Regions from separate parts of the Mesorhizobium sp. M0598 genome, predicted to be linked through region 3. Evidence: predicted binding sites of a transcription regulator. Region 3 holds the regulator's gene; each other region holds the start of a gene.

Region 1 (4,211 bases), on a different contig from region 3:
GGCTGGCCGAAAGCCGGCAGGCCGATGATCATCGCGGTGTAGCCGGCAAGCGCCGCGCCATAGGCTTCCGGATTGCGTAGCAGCGACGAGACCAGCGAGCAGATGCCGATCCAGACGGCAAGAACTGCAACCAGCAACCAGGGGTTGGCATCGAAAAGAGTGGTAATGCCGATCGCCGCCAGCGCGCCGGCAAACGTGCCGAGGAGACGATAAAATCCCTTCGCCAGCACCATGCCGGCGACCGGCTGTGCGACGATGAACACCGTCATCATCGCCCATTGCGGGTGGTCGAGCTTCAGCGCATAGGCGGCCAATATCGCGATGAGGCCGGCCGAAACGGTGCGCAGGGCAAAGATCCAGTCCGAACGCGTCGGCCGCGTCAGGCCAGCGATCCGCGTGCCGATATCGTCCTTCAGCCGCGCCCAGGTCAAGTGCTCGTCTCCAGCTCAGAAGGCCAAGCTAGCGGCGGGAGCTCAGATATCCAGCACTTCCGTCTCGGCGAATTCCGCGCGTTCCTGGATGAAGCGGAAACGGGCCTCGGGCTTGGTCCCCATCAATGCGTCGACCGCATCCTTGGTCGCCGCCTCGGCATCGATAACGTCGACCCTGAGCAGCGTGCGCTTTTTCGGGTCCATGGTGGTTTCCTTGAGCTGGGCAGCCATCATTTCGCCCAGCCCCTTGAAGCGGCCGATTTCGACCTTGCCGCGCCCGGTGAATTCGGTGCGCAGGAGTTCGTCCTTGTGCGCATCGTTGCGGGCATAGGCGACCTTGCCGCCTTGCCGGATCGAATAAAGCGGCGGCACCGCCAGATAGAGATGGCCGCCGCGGACCAGGCTCGGCATCTCCTGGTAGAAAAAGGTGATCAGCAACGAGGCGATATGGGCGCCGTCGACGTCGGCATCTGTCATGATGATGACCCGGTCGTAACGCAGGTCCTCGTCGCGATATCTCGAGCGCGTGCCGCAACCAAGCGCCTGGATGAGGTCGGATATCTGCTGGTTGGCGGCAAGCTTGTCGTTGCCGGCGCTGGCGACGTTGAGGATCTTGCCGCGCAGGGGCAGCACCGCCTGGCTGGCGCGGTCGCGCGCCTGCTTTGCCGAACCGCCGGCCGAATCGCCCTCGACGATGAACAACTCGGCACCGGCGGCGGCATTCTGCGTGCAGTCGGCGAGCTTGCCGGGCAGGCGCAGCTTGCGCACCGCACTCTTGCGCGACACTTCCTTTTCCTGGCGGCGGCGCACCCGCTCGTCGGCGCGCGCGATCACCCATTCGAGCAGTTTCGAAGCCTCCTGCGGATTGTCGGCCAGCCAGTGGTCGAACGGGTCGCGGATGGCGCTTTCGACGATGCGGATCGCCTCGATCGTCGCCAGCCTGTCCTTGGTCTGGCCGACGAATTCCGGTTCGCGGATGAACACCGACAGCATGCCCGCCGCCGAGATCATCACATCCTCGGAAGTGACGATCGAGGCGCGCTTGTTGCCGACCAGGTCGGCATAAGCGCGCAAGCCGCGCGTCAGGACGTTGCGGAAGCCGGCCTCATGCGTGCCGCCTTCGGCGGTCGGAATGGTGTTGCAATAGGAATTGATAAAACCGTCGCCGCCGAACCAGGTTACCGCCCATTCGAGCGAACCGTGGCCACCCTGCTTCTCGCTCTTACCGGCAAACATTTCACGGGTCACCTGGAATTCGTCGCCGAGCGAGGCTTTCAGATAATCCTTGAGGCCGCCCGGAAAATGGAATTCTGCCTTGGCCGGCGTCGTGTCCTTTTCCTTGATCAGCGAGGGATCGCAGGTCCAGCGGATTTCGACACCGCCGAACAGGTAGGCCTTTGACCGCGCCATGCGGTAGAGCCGCGCCGGCTCGAAAGCAGCACCCTTGCCGAAAATCTGCTCGTCTGGATGGAAGCGGATCTTCGTGCCGCGGCGGTTGTGCACCTCGCCGAGCTGCTCCAGGGCGGTCACCGGAACGCCTCGCGAGAAGCGCTGGCGATAGAGCTTGCGCCCAATCGCGACCTCGACCTCGAGATGGTCGGACAGCGCGTTGACCACGGAAACGCCGACACCGTGCAGGCCGCCGGACGTCTCGTAAACCTTGCTGTCGAACTTGCCGCCTGAATGCAGCGTCGTCATGATGAGTTCGAGCGCCGGCTTCTTGAATTTCGGGTGCGGATCGACCGGAATGCCGCGGCCGTTGTCGGTTACGGACAGGTATCCGTCGGCGGAAAGTTCGACATCGATGAAGGTCGCATGGCCGGCGACCGCCTCGTCCATCGAATTGTCGATGACCTCGGCGAACAGATGGTGCATCGCCTTGTCGTCGGTGCCGCCAATGTACATGCCCGGGCGGCGGCGCACCGGCTCCAGCCCCTCCAGCACTTCGATATCGGCGGCACTGTAGCTCTCGCTGGCGTCGCGGGGCGCCGGCCGCTTCGCCGCCTGCACCAGCGGGTCGGCCGGGCGCGCGGCGGCGCGAGCCGGTTGCGGCTGCTTGTCCAATTTGGCGAAAAGATCGTTATTGTCGTCCATGCCGGTCCTGGATTCCGATGCTGCGAATCACCACCCGATACTGCCACGCTTTTTGCGGGCAGGCGACGGAGGTTCCTGTTACGTTCGAGGACAGGGCCTCTTACTGCAAAACCATTCGACAACCAAGCGGCGGAAATGGGGTCGAAGCCTGGAGCATCGACGCTTTGTAAACCCTGTCCGAAGGTTACGCCGCAAGATTGGCTAAAAAAACGGTATTTGCGGACTGTCGCTGACCTAGAATGCAGCGGAACCCTCAAGAGGCTGTCGCTTAAGCATGTTGGATTACAGTTCGCTCCTGCTCGCGGCGGCGCTGTCGGGCACGTGCCTTAGCATCACCATGTTTGCGATCTGGTTCACCGCGCCACAGGCACGCTTTGTGCTGACGGTGGCCTGCGGCATTCTCGTGCTGGTCGCACATGTCGTGTTGTTCTGGCATTACACCAGGGATCCAAGCGCCTGGCTTTGCCAGATCGTGCTTGTGCTTCTCAGCCTCGGCTTCCTGATCATCTGCCTGTCGGCCATGCAATATCTCGGCATAGGCGACTACAGGCGAGCCATCTTGCCGACCTTGGTTGCGATGGCTGTTTGCGCGGGCGCGACGTATCTCGGATTTGATGGTGTCGGCTTTATTGTCACCTACGCAACGGTAACGGCGCTGCTCTCGCTCATCGGAGCGATGTTCTGGATTGAGGGTGGTCACGATCGCCGGATATTGCTGGTCGTCTCGTTCCTGAGCGGCGTCTGTGCCCTGTCGTTCGGACTTTGCGGCGCGGTCCTGCTGGTCAAGGGCCAATGGGTGCTGGGTGTTGCGCCCGACAATTGGGCCGAGCGGGTGAATTCCGTGGTGGCCGTCGCCTGCATGACCGGGCTCGGCGCATTGACGCTCTCCCTGCACCATTTGCAGGCGCAGATCGAATTGAAGGCCGAGACGATGACCGATCCATTGACCGGGCTAATGAATCGGCGGGCGTTGACGGCACTCTACGGCGAGCGGGTCTTCGGTCCGTTCATGTCCGTCGCCATGTTCGACCTTGACCATTTCAAGAGGACGAACGACGTATTCGGTCACCCAGTCGGCGACCAGGTTCTGTGCCGCTTTGCCGCCGTCATCAGGAAATACGCCCGGACCGGCGTCGACGCCTTCCGGCTGGGCGGCGAGGAATTCGTGCTCGTCATGTCGCGGATGACGGAAGAGAAGGCCTATGACATTGCGAGCAAGATCAGCGTCGCCTTCGGCACGGAAGTCGTGGCCACCCAACTCGGTCCGTTGCGAAGCACAGTCAGCGGCGGCATCGGCTTTGGCGGAACAAACGGCACCGGTCTCGACGATGTGCTGGCCGAAGCCGACGCAGCACTCTATGCGGCAAAGCGCGCCGGGCGAAATCGCGTCGTCGTCCGGGACCGGGCGAGCAAGGCCGACGGGCCGGCCTTGCGTTCTGCCTGATTGAGGTTTCTATCTTCTTGTTAGACCCATGATCTTGTCCGAAAACCGGATTCCACTTTTCGGGATCATGATCTATTCCGCCGCACCCAGATATTCCGACAGCGGCGGGCAGGAGCAGACAAGGTTGCGGTCGCCGGCGACATTGTCGATGCGCGACACCGGCGGCCAGTATTTTGCCGCCGTGTCGGCATCGCCGGCGGGGTAGGCCGCCTCCAGGCGCGAATAGGGATGGGTCCACTGGC
Region 2 (4,211 bases), on a different contig from region 3:
CTGTTCGAGACCGGCAATGTGGCCAAGCGCGCGGCCGTCGATATCCGCGGCCGCCATCCCGACTGGTTTGTCGCGGCGACGCGAAGCGTGACATCGGAGGTTGATGCCCATGGCCAGGATTGACGAGAGCCGCCCCTTCGTTCCCGTGCGCATCGCGGTACTGACCGTTTCCGATACGCGCAGCCTCGCCGACGACAAATCCGGGCAGACGCTGGCCGACCGCATTGCCGAGGCCGGCCATGTCCTGGCCGCCCGCGACATCGTCACCGACGACCGCGACAAGATCCGCGACAAGGTCCTGGGTTGGTCAAGGGACGAAGCGATTGATGTCGTCATCACCACCGGCGGCACCGGCTTCACCGGCCGCGACGTGACGCCGGAAGCGCTGGAGCCGATCTTCGAAAAGCGCATGGACGGCTTTTCCGAAGTGTTCCACCGCATCTCCTACGACAAGATCGGCACTTCGACGATCCAGAGCCGGGCAACCGGCGGCGTCGTCAACGCCACCTTCGTTTTCGTGCTGCCGGGCTCGCCCGGCGCCTGCAAGGACGCCTGGGACGGCATCTTGAAGCCGCAGCTCGACTATCGGCACATGCCCTGCAACTTCGTCGAGATAATGCCGCGGCTGGACGAGCATTTGCGGCGCGGCTGAGGCGAACCGAGGTATCAGCCAAGCGACCTCGGTTTAGCGAATGACCGGCTCGCCGTGAAAACGCCGGCGCGAGGGCGGCGAGACGCCGAAGCCAACTTCCATCATCAGCCGCGGCGTGCGCGTCGGCACGGTGCCCATATGGAAGCCGAACGGATCCTCGACAAAGCCGAGGCCGGCCGGCCCGGTCAGCGTGACCGGGCTCTGCTCGCCGTAGACGCCCAGCACCTCTTCCGCCGAATGGCCGACCAGCAGCGTCAGCTGATGCTTCAGGATGCGGCGGTTGTGGGAGCCGCGGACATAGACATGCGGCCCGGTGTCGGCGTCGACCGGCACTAGGTAGAAAAAGAACTTCAGCATGCGCCAGTCGTCGAGATCGAAATGGTATTTGCCGAGCGAGGCCATGTTCTTGTCGGCGTCCGAGACGCCACCGGTCGGAAAGCTCCACCAGACGCGGGTCGTGATCAGCTTGGCCTGGCTGCCGAGATAGTGCGCTGCGATATCGAGAAGCAGCGGATCGCGCTGCACGGCGACCGCAGCGTTGCAATCGAGGACCCGTTCGAAATAGTGACCGCTGAGCAGCGGGCGGCCGAAATGCTTTTCGGCATCGGCGTGTTTTTCGGGCAGGAATTCCAGCCGGCGGTCGAAATTGCCGAAGCATGGCGTGCGCTCGGCGAAGCGGGCGATCTCCTCATGGATGGCGGCCGGCAGCATCAGGCCCGAATAGAGCCCCTCGGTGCGCAGCGCGCCGACGACGGCATCGCGGTCGACGCCGGCGAACATCGTTTCACCGACATTGCGCGCCGGCGGAACGGGCTTTGCACCGCGCCAGTGCAGCCGCCGCGCCGGCATGGTGCGGGCCAGCATGAACATCGGCAGCCATGCCGGATTCTCGCGAAGGTCGGAAAGATAGGTCGGGATGCGGGCGGCGATGCGGCGCAGCGTGCCGCCGTTGCGTGCGATCGCCTCGAGGCTTGCAGCGCCGGACTTGTCAGGGCTTGAAAGGGTCATCGGGGTCCTCAAAATGTCGATGGAACAGCATCGACGTTAGTCGTCGCCGCTCCGGCACACCCCAAACCCTATTCGCCCATATCGCCGGGAATGGTAACCCCGGGCCAGATTTTGTGCAATGCACAATAAACCACGACCCGCCAGAAATTTGCTTGGGCGGGGTTCCCTGAACCGGCACGGTAAGCCGTCACTTCCGCGGCGCGACCCAGATCTCGGCGTGGAGCCTCCTGGTCGCCAGGCCGCGGGCGATCGCTTCGGCGCTGCGGGCATTCTTCGACAGCGCGGCGGCCTGACGCTTGCTGATCACCAGGCCTTCGGCGAGAGCGCGATTTCCGGCAAAAACGCGCGACAGGAACGGCGCGCGGCTGCCGCGTGCCCGCGAGAACCGCGCCGCAATGGTTTGCCTGGCCGTATGAGCGACGACCTCGTCGATCCAGCCCTCTCCCAGCCGCGCGCCCGGTTCCAGCAAAAGCAGCCAGTCGCCCTTGGCCTGCCTGATGCCGGCGGCGATGCCGCCGCTGACATAGTGGCACCCGGCATGTTCGGCGACGCGGTGCGTCTGATCGGTCGAGCCGGTGTCGCAGACGAGAACGTCGCGCACCACGCCTTCGACCGCGCCGCCGATCAGCGAGGCGAGCGTGCGGGCAAGGCCCTCCTCGTCATTCAGGGTTTCGATCAGGACGCTGAGCATGTTTAGCCGAATAGCGGAAAGCGGTGGGCAGCGCCAGTTTTTGCGGCGCGCCGCGAGAAAGTTCTTGCTTTGTTCTCATTACGCGATAGGAATACATTCATGAGCAGAGCGATTCGACAGCGGGTGGACAGTCACTGGGAAAGGGCCAAAATGGAACAGATCGTGCGTGCCGATATTGCAGCCTTCGGCGCTGGCAGGGCCGAGATGGCGAATGCGATGATCGAGCAGAGCGGCATGCGCGTCCGTCCCGACCGCAATCGCGGCAGGTCGGCGGGCATCAATCCGTCCGGCCGTTTCGAGCCGGTCAGCCGGCACGTGTTCGACGACGGCTGGAATTCGCTGGAGGAGCTGCCGCCCTTCAAGACCGAGGTACAGGTCGAGAAGCCGCGCACCATCATCACCCGCAACGAATCGCCCGACATCTCCTTCGACCGCTCGATCAACCCCTATCGTGGCTGCGAACATGGCTGCGTATATTGCTTCGCGCGGCCGACGCACAGCTACATGGGCCTGTCGCCGGGGCTGGATTTCGAATCGAAGCTGTTTGCCAAGCCGGATGCGGCGCGGCTGCTCGACAAGGAATTGTCCAGGGATAATTACCAGCCGCGCACCATCGCCATCGGCACCAACACCGATCCTTATCAGCCGATCGAGAAGCAATACCGGATCATGCGCGAGATCCTCGAAGTGCTGGAGGCGCGCGGGCATCCGGTCGGCATCGTCACCAAATCGGCGCTGGTGACACGCGATATCGACATTCTGTCACGCATGGCCGAACGCGGGCTGGCCAAGGTGGCATTGTCGGTGACGACATTGGACAGGATGCTGGCCAGAACGATGGAGCCGCGAGCGTCGACGCCGACCAAGCGGCTGGAGGCGATCAGGCAGCTTTCGGACGCCGGCATACCGGCCTCGGTGATGGTCGCGCCGATTATCCCCGGACTGACCGACCCGGAAATGGAGCGCATCCTCGATTCGGCGCAGGCAGCGGGCGCGCGTGAAGCCGGCTATGTGCTGCTGCGCCTGCCGCTGGAGGTCGCGCCTATCTTCAAGGACTGGCTGCTGCGCCACTATCCCGACCGCTATCGCCACGTCATGTCGCTGATCCGTTCGATGCGCGACGGCAAGGACTACGATTCGGAATGGGGCAAGCGCATGAAGGGCTCCGGCCCCTATGCCTGGCAGATCGGCCGGCGCTTCGAGATCGCTGCCAAACGGCTCGGCCTCAATGCCGAGCGGCGCTCGCTCAGGACCGACCAGTTCGTCCCCGCCGCCAAGGCAACCGAGCAGTTGATGCTGCTGTGACAAAGCGTCTCGCGCCAGCCGGTTGAAACGGCCGGCAACAGGCAAAAATCCCGTCCGGCCTGTCCTGTCCCCGGGCTTGCAGACGGTAGCCCCTCCTGGTCCGGTGCCCCGCCCGACCCGGAGGGACTTGCGGAGAATCGGAGCCGATGCGAACCTCGCCGCACCATGGCTCGCCCGCGTTCCGATTCTCCGCTTCTCTTCGAAATTGTCGAGAAACCCGACTTCTCGTTCGAGACGAAGGCGATGGCCGAAGGCCTGTGGCCGGTGGCGGGGATGGACGAGGCCGGCCGCGGCCCGGTCGCCGGGCCGGTGGTGGCTGCAGCGGTGGTGCTCGATCCCGCCAACATCCCCGATGGCCTCGACGATTCCAAGCGGCTGACGCATTTGCAGCGTGAGGCGCTGTTCCTGAAAATCCTCGGCTCCGCACTCGCCGTATCGATGGCGTCGGTCAGCGCCGAGGGCATCGATGCCAGCAACATCCTCAAGGCCAGCCTGGAGGCGATGCGCCGTGCCGTGGCCGGCCTGTCAATCCGGCCGAAGCTGGCGCTTGCCGAT
Region 3 (4,211 bases):
GGCCGACACTGCGCTACATGCCGGAACGGGTCCGCGTTTCGGCGATGAAGATACCGGCTGAGCTGACCGCCGGTTCCGAGATCACCGGCTATGTGCGGCTGCTGCCGCCGACCGGCCCGGTGCGGCCCGACAGCTATGATTTCTCCTTCGACAGCTATTTCGCCGGTATCGGCGGCAGCGGCTTTTTTCTCGGCAATCCGAAAGTCGTGTCGTCGGGCAGCATGCCGCTTGCCGCGCAGCTTTCTTCCGCGATCGAAGACGCGCGCGAATCCATCGCCGACCATATCCGCAGCCGCATCGGCGGTGCCGAGGGCGAGATTGCTGCTGCGCTGATCGTCGGCGTGCGCGCCGGCATTCCCGAGGAGATCAACGAAGCGATGCGGCGCACCGGCATCTACCACATCATCTCCATCTCGGGGCTGCATATGGCGTTGGTCGCCGGCACCATCATGGCGCTGCTGCGGGGTGCCTTTGCGCTGTTTCCCGATTTCTCATCGCGACGGCCGGTCAAGAAATATGCCGCGGCCGCCGCGCTTTTTTCGATTGCGGCCTACCTTGTCTTTTCCGGCATTGTCGTGGCGGCCGAACGCAGCTTCATCATGCTGGCGGTGATGCTTATCGCCGTGCTGTTCGACCGGGCCGCGCTCACCATGCGCAACCTGGCGATCTCGGCCATCGCGGTCATCCTGGTGTCGCCGCACGAGGTGGTCGGTCCGAGTTTCCAAATGTCCTTCGCCGCGACGGCCGCCCTTGTCGGCGCCTATGCAGGCTGGTCCGATTACCGCGCCGGCAGGGCCACCACGCCGCCGCCGCGGCGGTCGCCGCTACGCTTTGCCACTCGAAAGGTCCTGCTGGGCATGTGCGGTCTGGCGATGACCTCGATCATTGCAGGGAGCGCCACGGCGCTTTTCGCCATATGGCATTTCCAGCGCGTGGCGCCGCTCAGCCTGTTCGCCAATCTGGCCATCATGCCCATCGTCTCACTGGTCGTCATGCCCTTCGCCGTTCTCAGCGCGCTGGCGATGCCGTTCGGTGCGGATGGCCCTTTCCTCTATGTCATGGGCAAGGGGCTGACGGCGATGATCGCCCTGTCCGGGTGGATCTCGGAGCGCTCGCCGATCGATGCGGTCGGGCTGATTTCGCTGAGATCCGTCCTTCTGGTGACGATCGCCCTCGTCATTGCCAGCATGGCGACGACCTGGTTGCGGCTGGCGGCACTTCCTTTTGCGCTCGCCGGCTTGCTGACGACAACGCAGACACGCATACCCGACGTATTGGTCTCGGAGGACGCACGGCTGGTCGCGCTGCCGATCGGCAGCGGTGAACTCGCGGTCAACCGGGCACGCCCGAATGAGTTCACCATCGACAACTGGAAACGCGCGCTCACATCAGAGGCTATCGTCGCGCCGGAAACACCTGGAAAGAACGACCCGCAATTCGACATTGCCGATCCGGCCGACCTACCGCCGGGCATGCCGTTCATTTGCACGGACGGCCTCTGCCTTGCCAGGCATCCATCCGGCGCGATCATCGCGCAAGCCAAGGACCGCGATACTGCGCGGCCAGCCTGCGCCTTTGCCAGCTTGATCGTCATCGACGACGCCACCGCCCATAACCCCTGCTACTACGACCGGCTGGTCCTCGTCGTCACCAAACGGCAACTGGCGCGCGCGGGAAGTGCCGCCGTCTACTTCGATCCACAAGCGGCAACGCGCGCCGAAATCCGTTTCGCGGTCGAAAAATCATACCGGCCCTGGCACGTGCAGCGGAAATTTTCACGCGCGGCACGGGGCCTGCCGCCATACCGCAGGGCCGACAACCCCAAAGCCGGCGCCAAGGGCGGAGCTCAGTAGCGGCGGATCAGTCCGACGAGCTTGCCCTGCACCTTGACCCTGTCTGGTCCGAAGATGCGCGTCTCGTAGGCCGGATTGGCGGCTTCCAGGGCGATCGAGGCGCCCTTGCGGCGGAACCGCTTCAGCGTCGCTTCCTCCTCGTCGACCAGTGCCACCACGATCTCACCGGGGCTCGCCGTATCGGCATTGCGGATGATCACCGTGTCGCCGTCGAAAATGCCGGCCTCGATCATCGAATCGCCTTTGACCTCGAGCGCATAATGCTCGCCGCCCATGATCATATCCGGCGGCACCGAAATCGAATGCGTCTGGTGCTGGATGGCGTCGATCGGCACACCGGCGGCGATGCGGCCCATCACCGGGATCGAAACGGTGGCGACGACATCGTCGTCATTTCCGGCTGCGGGCACGCGCGACGATGTCGGCTTGCCTTGCCGAGGACCGCCTTGCCCAAGACTGCCCTGGATGACACTCGGCGAGAACTTGCGTGCCGCATTGAGGCCGGGGGCGATCGAGTCAGGCAGGCGCAGCACCTCCAGCGCACGGGCCCGGTTGGGCAAACGGCGAATGAAGCCGCGCTCCTCCAGCGCCGTAATCAGCCGGTGGATTCCGGATTTGGAAGCCAGGTCGAGCGCTTCCTTCATCTCGTCGAAGGAAGGCGGGATACCGCTTTCCTTCAACCTTTCGTGGATGAACATAAGCAGTTCGTGTTGTTTGCGTGTCAGCATAGCGACCCCCAACAGAATCAGAAAAACAAACCCAGAACAAACACTATCTGTTCCAGTTGTGTTCCGCAACTGTTTAAAGTTTAATGAATGCGTTAAGGCTCGGGAAACAAACGACGTCCCCTACCGGCGTACCGCATTTTCACCGCCGCGAGCCTCATCGCCTTGATTCTGCTTTCGTTTGCGCCCTTCTGGCCTCCTAGAAGGCGGCACTGGCATCGGCCGTCGGTCGGCAAAAGGCACGGAATTGAACCCGTATCGACTGTGCGGTTTGGTCAATGCACCGTGAACGAAACGAACTCAAAACGCCAACCTCGGGTAAAGTCCCGGTTTCCACCGCCTGGTCAGGCTGCTTCTCGCTGGTGGAGCCTTGCTGCGCACAACCAGGTAATGGAAGAACAGTCGATGCGTGTCCGGCGTTGCGTTGGATCTTGGGGGAGCAGACAAATCATGACAGGAATTCCCGATCTCGTGGCCATAAAGGCGATGGATGCCGCGGATCCGCTGCGCGCGATGCGCGACCGCTTTGTGTTGCCGCAAGGAGTGATCTATCTCGACGGCAATTCGCTAGGAGCTGCTTCACGTGCCGCATTCGATGAACTGCACAAGGCCGCGACCGAAGAATGGTCGCATGATCTCATCCGCGCATGGAACACGGCCGGCTGGTTCAACATGCCGCTTGAACTTGGCGACCAGCTCGGGCGCCTGATCGGTGCCGCGGCCGGCCAGACGGTGGTCTGCGACACGACATCGGTCAACATCTACAAGCTGCTGCACGCCGCCATAGCCATGCGACCGGAGCGGCAGGTCATCGTCGCCGAGGGCGATAGTTTTCCGACGGACCTGTACATGGCTGAGGGTGTGGTTTCGACGCGAAAAGATACGCTGCTGCGCCTCTCGGGGGTCGACGCGCCGACCATCGAAGAGCTGATCGACGAACGCACCGCCGTGGTGCTGGTCAACCACGTCAACTACAAGTCGGGCGAACTGCGCGACATGCCGGCGCTGACGCGCAGGGCTCAGGAAGCCGGGGCGATGATCGTCTGGGATCTCTGCCACACCGCCGGCGCGATGTCAGTCGAGCTCGACAAGGCAAACGCCGATTTTGCCGTTGGCTGCACCTACAAATATCTGAATGGCGGCCCGGGCGCGCCTGCCTTCATCTATGCGGCTGAGCGGCATCTTTCCGACATCCAGCAGCCGCTCACCGGCTGGTGGGGCCATGCACGGCCCTTCGCCTTCGAGCCAGGCTATGCGGCCGGCACCGGCATCCGCCGGTTTCTGTGCGGCACCCAGCCGGTCCTGTCGATGCGCACGCTGAAGGGCGCGCTCGACATCTGGAACGATGTCGACATGACGGCGGTGCGCAAGAAGAGCATCGCGCTGGCGGATCTGTTCATCGAGCTTGTCGAGGCAAAGTGCGGCACTTACGGGCTCACGCTCGAAAGCACGCGCGATGGGGAAAAACGCGGCAGCCAGATTTCATTCATGCATGAGCATGGCTACCAGGTCATGCGCGCGCTGATCGAACGTGGCGTGATCGGCGATTTTCGCGCGCCATCGACCATGCGCTTCGGCTTCACCCCGCTCTATGTCAGCTATGCCGATGTCTGGCAGGCCGTCAAAGTGCTTG
Region 4 (4,211 bases), on a different contig from region 3:
TGTCGCATTTGCAGGTGGAGGGCGGGCCCGGGCGGCACATCAGAACCAATCTGCATAACGAGGTGGCCAGCAACCAGGCCGCCTGGCTCGGGCGCGGCAGATCATTCACACGTGAACCATTCGCCAACCGAGCGGGGACACCCTAATTGGTGGTGACTTGCGTCACCGCCACGCCGGTTATCCTGCCGTTCCCGGCTGTGTAGGTGAGCGTCTGCGTGACCGTGGCGTCCTTCTGGTCGGGAGACGAAGCAGGATAAGAGGCGGCGAAGCCGAAATGGCCGTAACGATCGGGCTTGGCGGCGCCAAATTTCGCGGCCACGTCGCTCAGCGGCGCTCCGACGCCGGGCGTATCGAGTTCAATAGCTGTCAGGCTGGCAGGCGCGCTGGCGCATCCTTCCGGTACCTTGCCTTCCGGGTTCGGCTGCAGGGCGACGGACAGGACACCGTGGTCGGAGCCGCCCATCTCGCCGGATACGAACCAGAAGATCGACGGCGATCCGCCGGCGTCGGGGCCGGCATAGCAAAGCCAGTGGCGTGAATCTCCGGCGTCACCTTCATCGTGCATCGCTCCGCCGAAGGCTTTTTCGACATCGGCAAGCGTGGTTTCCTCAAGCTTTATCTCCAGCGGCCCAGCCTTGACCTGCTTGAATAGCGGGCTGGCCAGCGGCGAGTTGATATCGCCCAGGGATGGAATCGCCCGGTCCGGGTTGAGCGGCTTGGCCAGCGTCGTTGCATTGGTCACCAGTCCGGCAACGATGAGTGCGAAATATCCGGCGTTCTGTCCCATGCCGATCTCCTGTCGTTCGAAATGAAGGTGCGGAAGGATTTGCGGGCGGGTGCTACCCTGTCTGGCTGATACCCAAACCGGTGCACGACCAACTGGACCGAAGATAAATTCACAAGTCCGCAGCCTTCAACGTCATTCCGGCGACTTGGCAACCAAAGTGTAATCGAGGCTCACAATTCCTTTTCGGCCAGTTCGCGAAACGCGTCGGGAACCGACCGCTGTAGCCCGAGCGCGACCGAGGCGTAGCCCACCGCCTCCCAGCCGAAGCGGTCGCGGATCTTGTCGACGGCGCGATCCGCGGTCCAGCGCGCCGCGCCCTTGCTGGTGCCGGGGCGGCGGCGGTCGTCGTCGAGGCCGAGCGGCAGTTCCAGTTGCAGGCCGGCATGCTGCTCCAGATGCGATACGGCGATCGCCAGCAGCGAGATTGTCTTTTCGTGCGGATGGTCGATGAGCACCTTGCGCACCAGCGCCTCGGCGATCTCGGCCAGCATGGCGGTTGCCGATATCGGCTGGTCGAGCGTGATCGAGCGCGTCACCGAGCGCAAATCGGCAAAGCGGACGCGAACCGTCACCGTGCGGCCGGGCCGGGATTTCGCCCGCAATCTTGTGGCGACCCTGTCGGCCAGATGCAGCAAAGCGGGCACGAAGACCTGCTCCTGGGCCGGTTTTCGGCCAAGCGCCGACTGCGCACCCGCCGAGCGCGCCCGGCGCTGTGTCTCGAGCTTGCGCGGATCGCGGTTCCACGCCAGCGCGTTGAGTTTCTCTCCCGCCGCCGGCCCGAGCAGGCGCTCAAGCGCCCCACCATTGGTCTTCGCCAGCTCGCCGATGGTGTTGACGCCGATGCCGGCCAGCCGCTGCCTGGTGACCGGGCCGACGCCCCACATCAGCTCGACCGGCAAGTGGTGCAGGAACTCCAGCTCGTGGCGCGGATCGACCACCACCAGCCCGTCCGGTTTTGCGACCTGTGAGGCGATCTTGGCCAGATGCTTGGTGCGGGCTACGCCGACCGAGATCGGCAGGCCGAGCTCGGCCTGCACGCGGCGGCGGATCTTGCCGGCGATCTCGGCCGGCGAGCCGAACAAATGGGTGCAGCCGGCGACGTCGGCAAAGGCCTCGTCGATCGAAATCCGCTCGACCACCGGCGTGAAATCGCCGAGCACCTTGATTGCCGCATCGCCCAGCCGCTGATAGTCCTTGAAATGGCCGCCGACGAAGATGAGTTGCGGGCAGAGTTCCCGCGCCCGCCGTCCCGGCATACCGCCGCGCACGCCGAACGCCTTGGCTTCATAGGATGCGGCAAGCACTACCCCGCCGCCGACGGCAATCGGCTTGCCGCGCAAGGCCGGGTCGAGCAATTGTTCGACCGAGGCATAGAAGGCATCCAGATCCGCGTGGAGGATGTTGGCTTCCATCCGGCCCGTTCGCCCGCGGCGGTTCGAACGCCGCATTGTCTCGAGTTGTGATGAGAACATAAAGAGAACATTATGGGTGAATTGTCAAGCAGCGCGGACGACAGGTGAAGGGGCAATCGCTTCAGGTTGGCGCCGCCCCTCATCGCCCTGCCGGGCACTTCTCCCCGTATAGTGACGGGGAGAAGGACGCTTTCGTCAATGGTTTCGCCAATCACTAACGTTGCAGGAAAGTGCCGAGTTTGCGGACAGCCCCTTCTCCCCGTCGCTATACGGGGAGAAGGTGCCGGCAGGCGGATGAGGGGCAGCGCCGACTTCGGCAATCAGCCGAGCGCTACAGCGCCATCTTGTAGCCGAGGTGGCTGGCGGTGAAGCCGAGGCGCTCGTAGAAAGCGTGCGCCTCCCGTCGTTCCTTGTCGGTGGTGAGCTGAATGAGGCTGCAGCCGCGCGAACGGCACGTTTCAATCGCCCATTCGACCATTAGCTTGCCAACGCCGCGGGAGCGCCATTGCCGGGCGACGCGAACGCCCTCGATCTGGCCGCGCCAGGCGCCTTTCCTGGAGAGGCCTGGAAGAAAGGTGAGTTGCAGGGTTCCGACCACTTGCCCGGCCTCGACGGCCACGACCAGCAACTGGTTGGGATCGGCACCGATTGCGCTGAACGCATCGAGGTAGGATGGCGCGAGCGGCGTGGACGGGTCTTCCCGGTTCGCGCCGAGCACGTCGTCGGCAAGCATTGCAACAATTGCCGGCAGGTCGGGCGCTTGCGCGCGACGGAACTTAATCTCGCTCATCGCGTGGAGACATACGGCGCGGTGTCGGCGATCGCAACATCCGTTTTGACTTGCAAGGGAGGCCCGCGCGCCTTCAGGTGGCCTCGAGCGCCCAGAGGCGGTGGCCGTAGCGGCGGAAGAAGCGGGCGAAGAGGCGCTGCTGCCTGGCGCGGGTGAGGTCGGCGGCGCGCCTTTCCTGTCGCCAGTGCGGCATGTTGCGGAACATCGACAGGAAGCGGGCGGCATCCTCGAGGGCCTCCTCGGCTGACTGCGCCGGGCGGATCGCCGCCAGGAACAAAGCGCGGCTCGGCTTCATCCGGTCGATCGCCGCCTTGCGCTGGCGATGACCCTGGCGCGCCGTGCGGATGCCGTCCTGGCGGATGGCCGCAAAAGCGGCAAGCATGGCCGGGCTGTCGCCGGCATAACCGCAGGCCTGGGCGAACTGGGCGAGGTCCATCGTCACTCCCTTGCTTGCCGGCCGACGGAGCGGCCGCGGTTCTGTTGCTCGCGCCGATTCCAGCCTGCACGAGATAAAAGCATAACTCAAATATATGAACAAGTGAAACTTTCACGTTGGTGCAAGCGGAACCGACTCGACTCCGCCCCGAAAACCGATAATGTTGCGAACAAAGCAGGAACAACGATGGGGATGACCATGGCATTGGCAGGCAGGGAAGCGACGATCGCCGATGTTGTCTCGATTGCCGTCGAATGCATCGACTGCGGCCGCAACAGGTGGTGGAAGCCGGCCGAGCTCAAGCGGCATGGGGTGAGGCCGGAGACACCGCTGGCCGCACTTTCGGGGCGCCTGATCTGCAAGGCCTGCCGGGCCGACGGCCTGCCGGGCGCCGCCGTCTCGATCCAGGCCGCCTTCATCGACGACCGGCAGCGGACCCGCGCCGAGGCGCGCCTGCTCAACGGTCGAGAGCTGGAGCAATCGAGGCGGGCTTGAGGGGGAGGGGCGGTGTTCTTCCTTCTCCCCTTGTGGGAGAAGGTGGCCGAGCGAAGCTCGGTCGGATGAGGGGTGTTGGACGGATCGCTACCTTGATGGCGTAAGTGCTTAAAAATCGCTTCTACATTTCCTCCGCCGCGTTCCTTCCAGCACCCCTCATCCGGCTCGGCGCTGTGCGCCGATCCACCTTCTCCCACAAGGGGAGAAGGCAACAAGCCTCAATACCCCAGCAATTCCTTGAGCGGGATGACGCGGAAGACGTTCTTGATGGCGTAGCGGTTGAAAGACAGC

What was found. Region 3 encodes LexA, which represses DNA repair genes until DNA is damaged. Its sites were predicted from a motif close to TGTTCNNNNTGTGTTCNG; they were not measured.
Region 1: a site for LexA is predicted at 2,596-2,613, ahead of parE (DNA topoisomerase IV subunit B). Genes of this name have one in related genera too.
Region 2: a site for LexA is predicted at 2,411-2,428, ahead of NKI59_RS30465 (PA0069 family radical SAM protein). Genes of this name have one in related genera too.
Region 4: a site for LexA is predicted at 2,252-2,269, ahead of dinB (DNA polymerase IV). Genes of this name have one in related genera too.

What each region holds. Positions count from the first base shown of each region.
Region 1 covers NZ_JAMYQL010000007.1:11,374-15,584, reverse strand. The annotation lists gene NKI59_RS11505 (FUSC family protein) at 1-431, opposite strand, end outside; gene parE (DNA topoisomerase IV subunit B) at 474-2,525, opposite strand; gene NKI59_RS11495 (GGDEF domain-containing protein) at 2,800-3,969, shown strand; gene gcvP (aminomethyl-transferring glycine dehydrogenase) at 4,042-4,211, opposite strand, start outside.
Region 2 covers NZ_JAMYQL010000041.1:489-4,699, reverse strand. The annotation lists gene NKI59_RS30485 (4-(cytidine 5'-diphospho)-2-C-methyl-D-erythritol kinase) at 1-123, shown strand, start outside; gene moaB (molybdenum cofactor biosynthesis protein B) at 110-652, shown strand; gene NKI59_RS30475 (phytanoyl-CoA dioxygenase family protein) at 686-1,660, opposite strand; gene NKI59_RS30470 (glycosyltransferase) at 1,848-2,351, opposite strand; gene NKI59_RS30465 (PA0069 family radical SAM protein) at 2,502-3,656, shown strand; gene rnhB (ribonuclease HII) at 3,822-4,211, shown strand, end outside.
Region 3 covers NZ_JAMYQL010000012.1:158,418-162,628, reverse strand. The annotation lists gene NKI59_RS17640 (ComEC/Rec2 family competence protein) at 1-1,853, shown strand, start outside; gene lexA (transcriptional repressor LexA) at 1,847-2,581, opposite strand; gene kynU (kynureninase) at 3,029-4,211, shown strand, end outside.
Region 4 covers NZ_JAMYQL010000016.1:99,031-103,241, forward strand. The annotation lists gene NKI59_RS20310 (hypothetical protein) at 143-787, opposite strand; gene dinB (DNA polymerase IV) at 958-2,199, opposite strand; gene NKI59_RS20320 (GNAT family N-acetyltransferase) at 2,531-2,989, opposite strand; gene NKI59_RS20325 (hypothetical protein) at 3,063-3,425, opposite strand; gene NKI59_RS20330 (hypothetical protein) at 3,612-3,920, shown strand; gene NKI59_RS20335 (XRE family transcriptional regulator) at 4,139-4,211, opposite strand, start outside.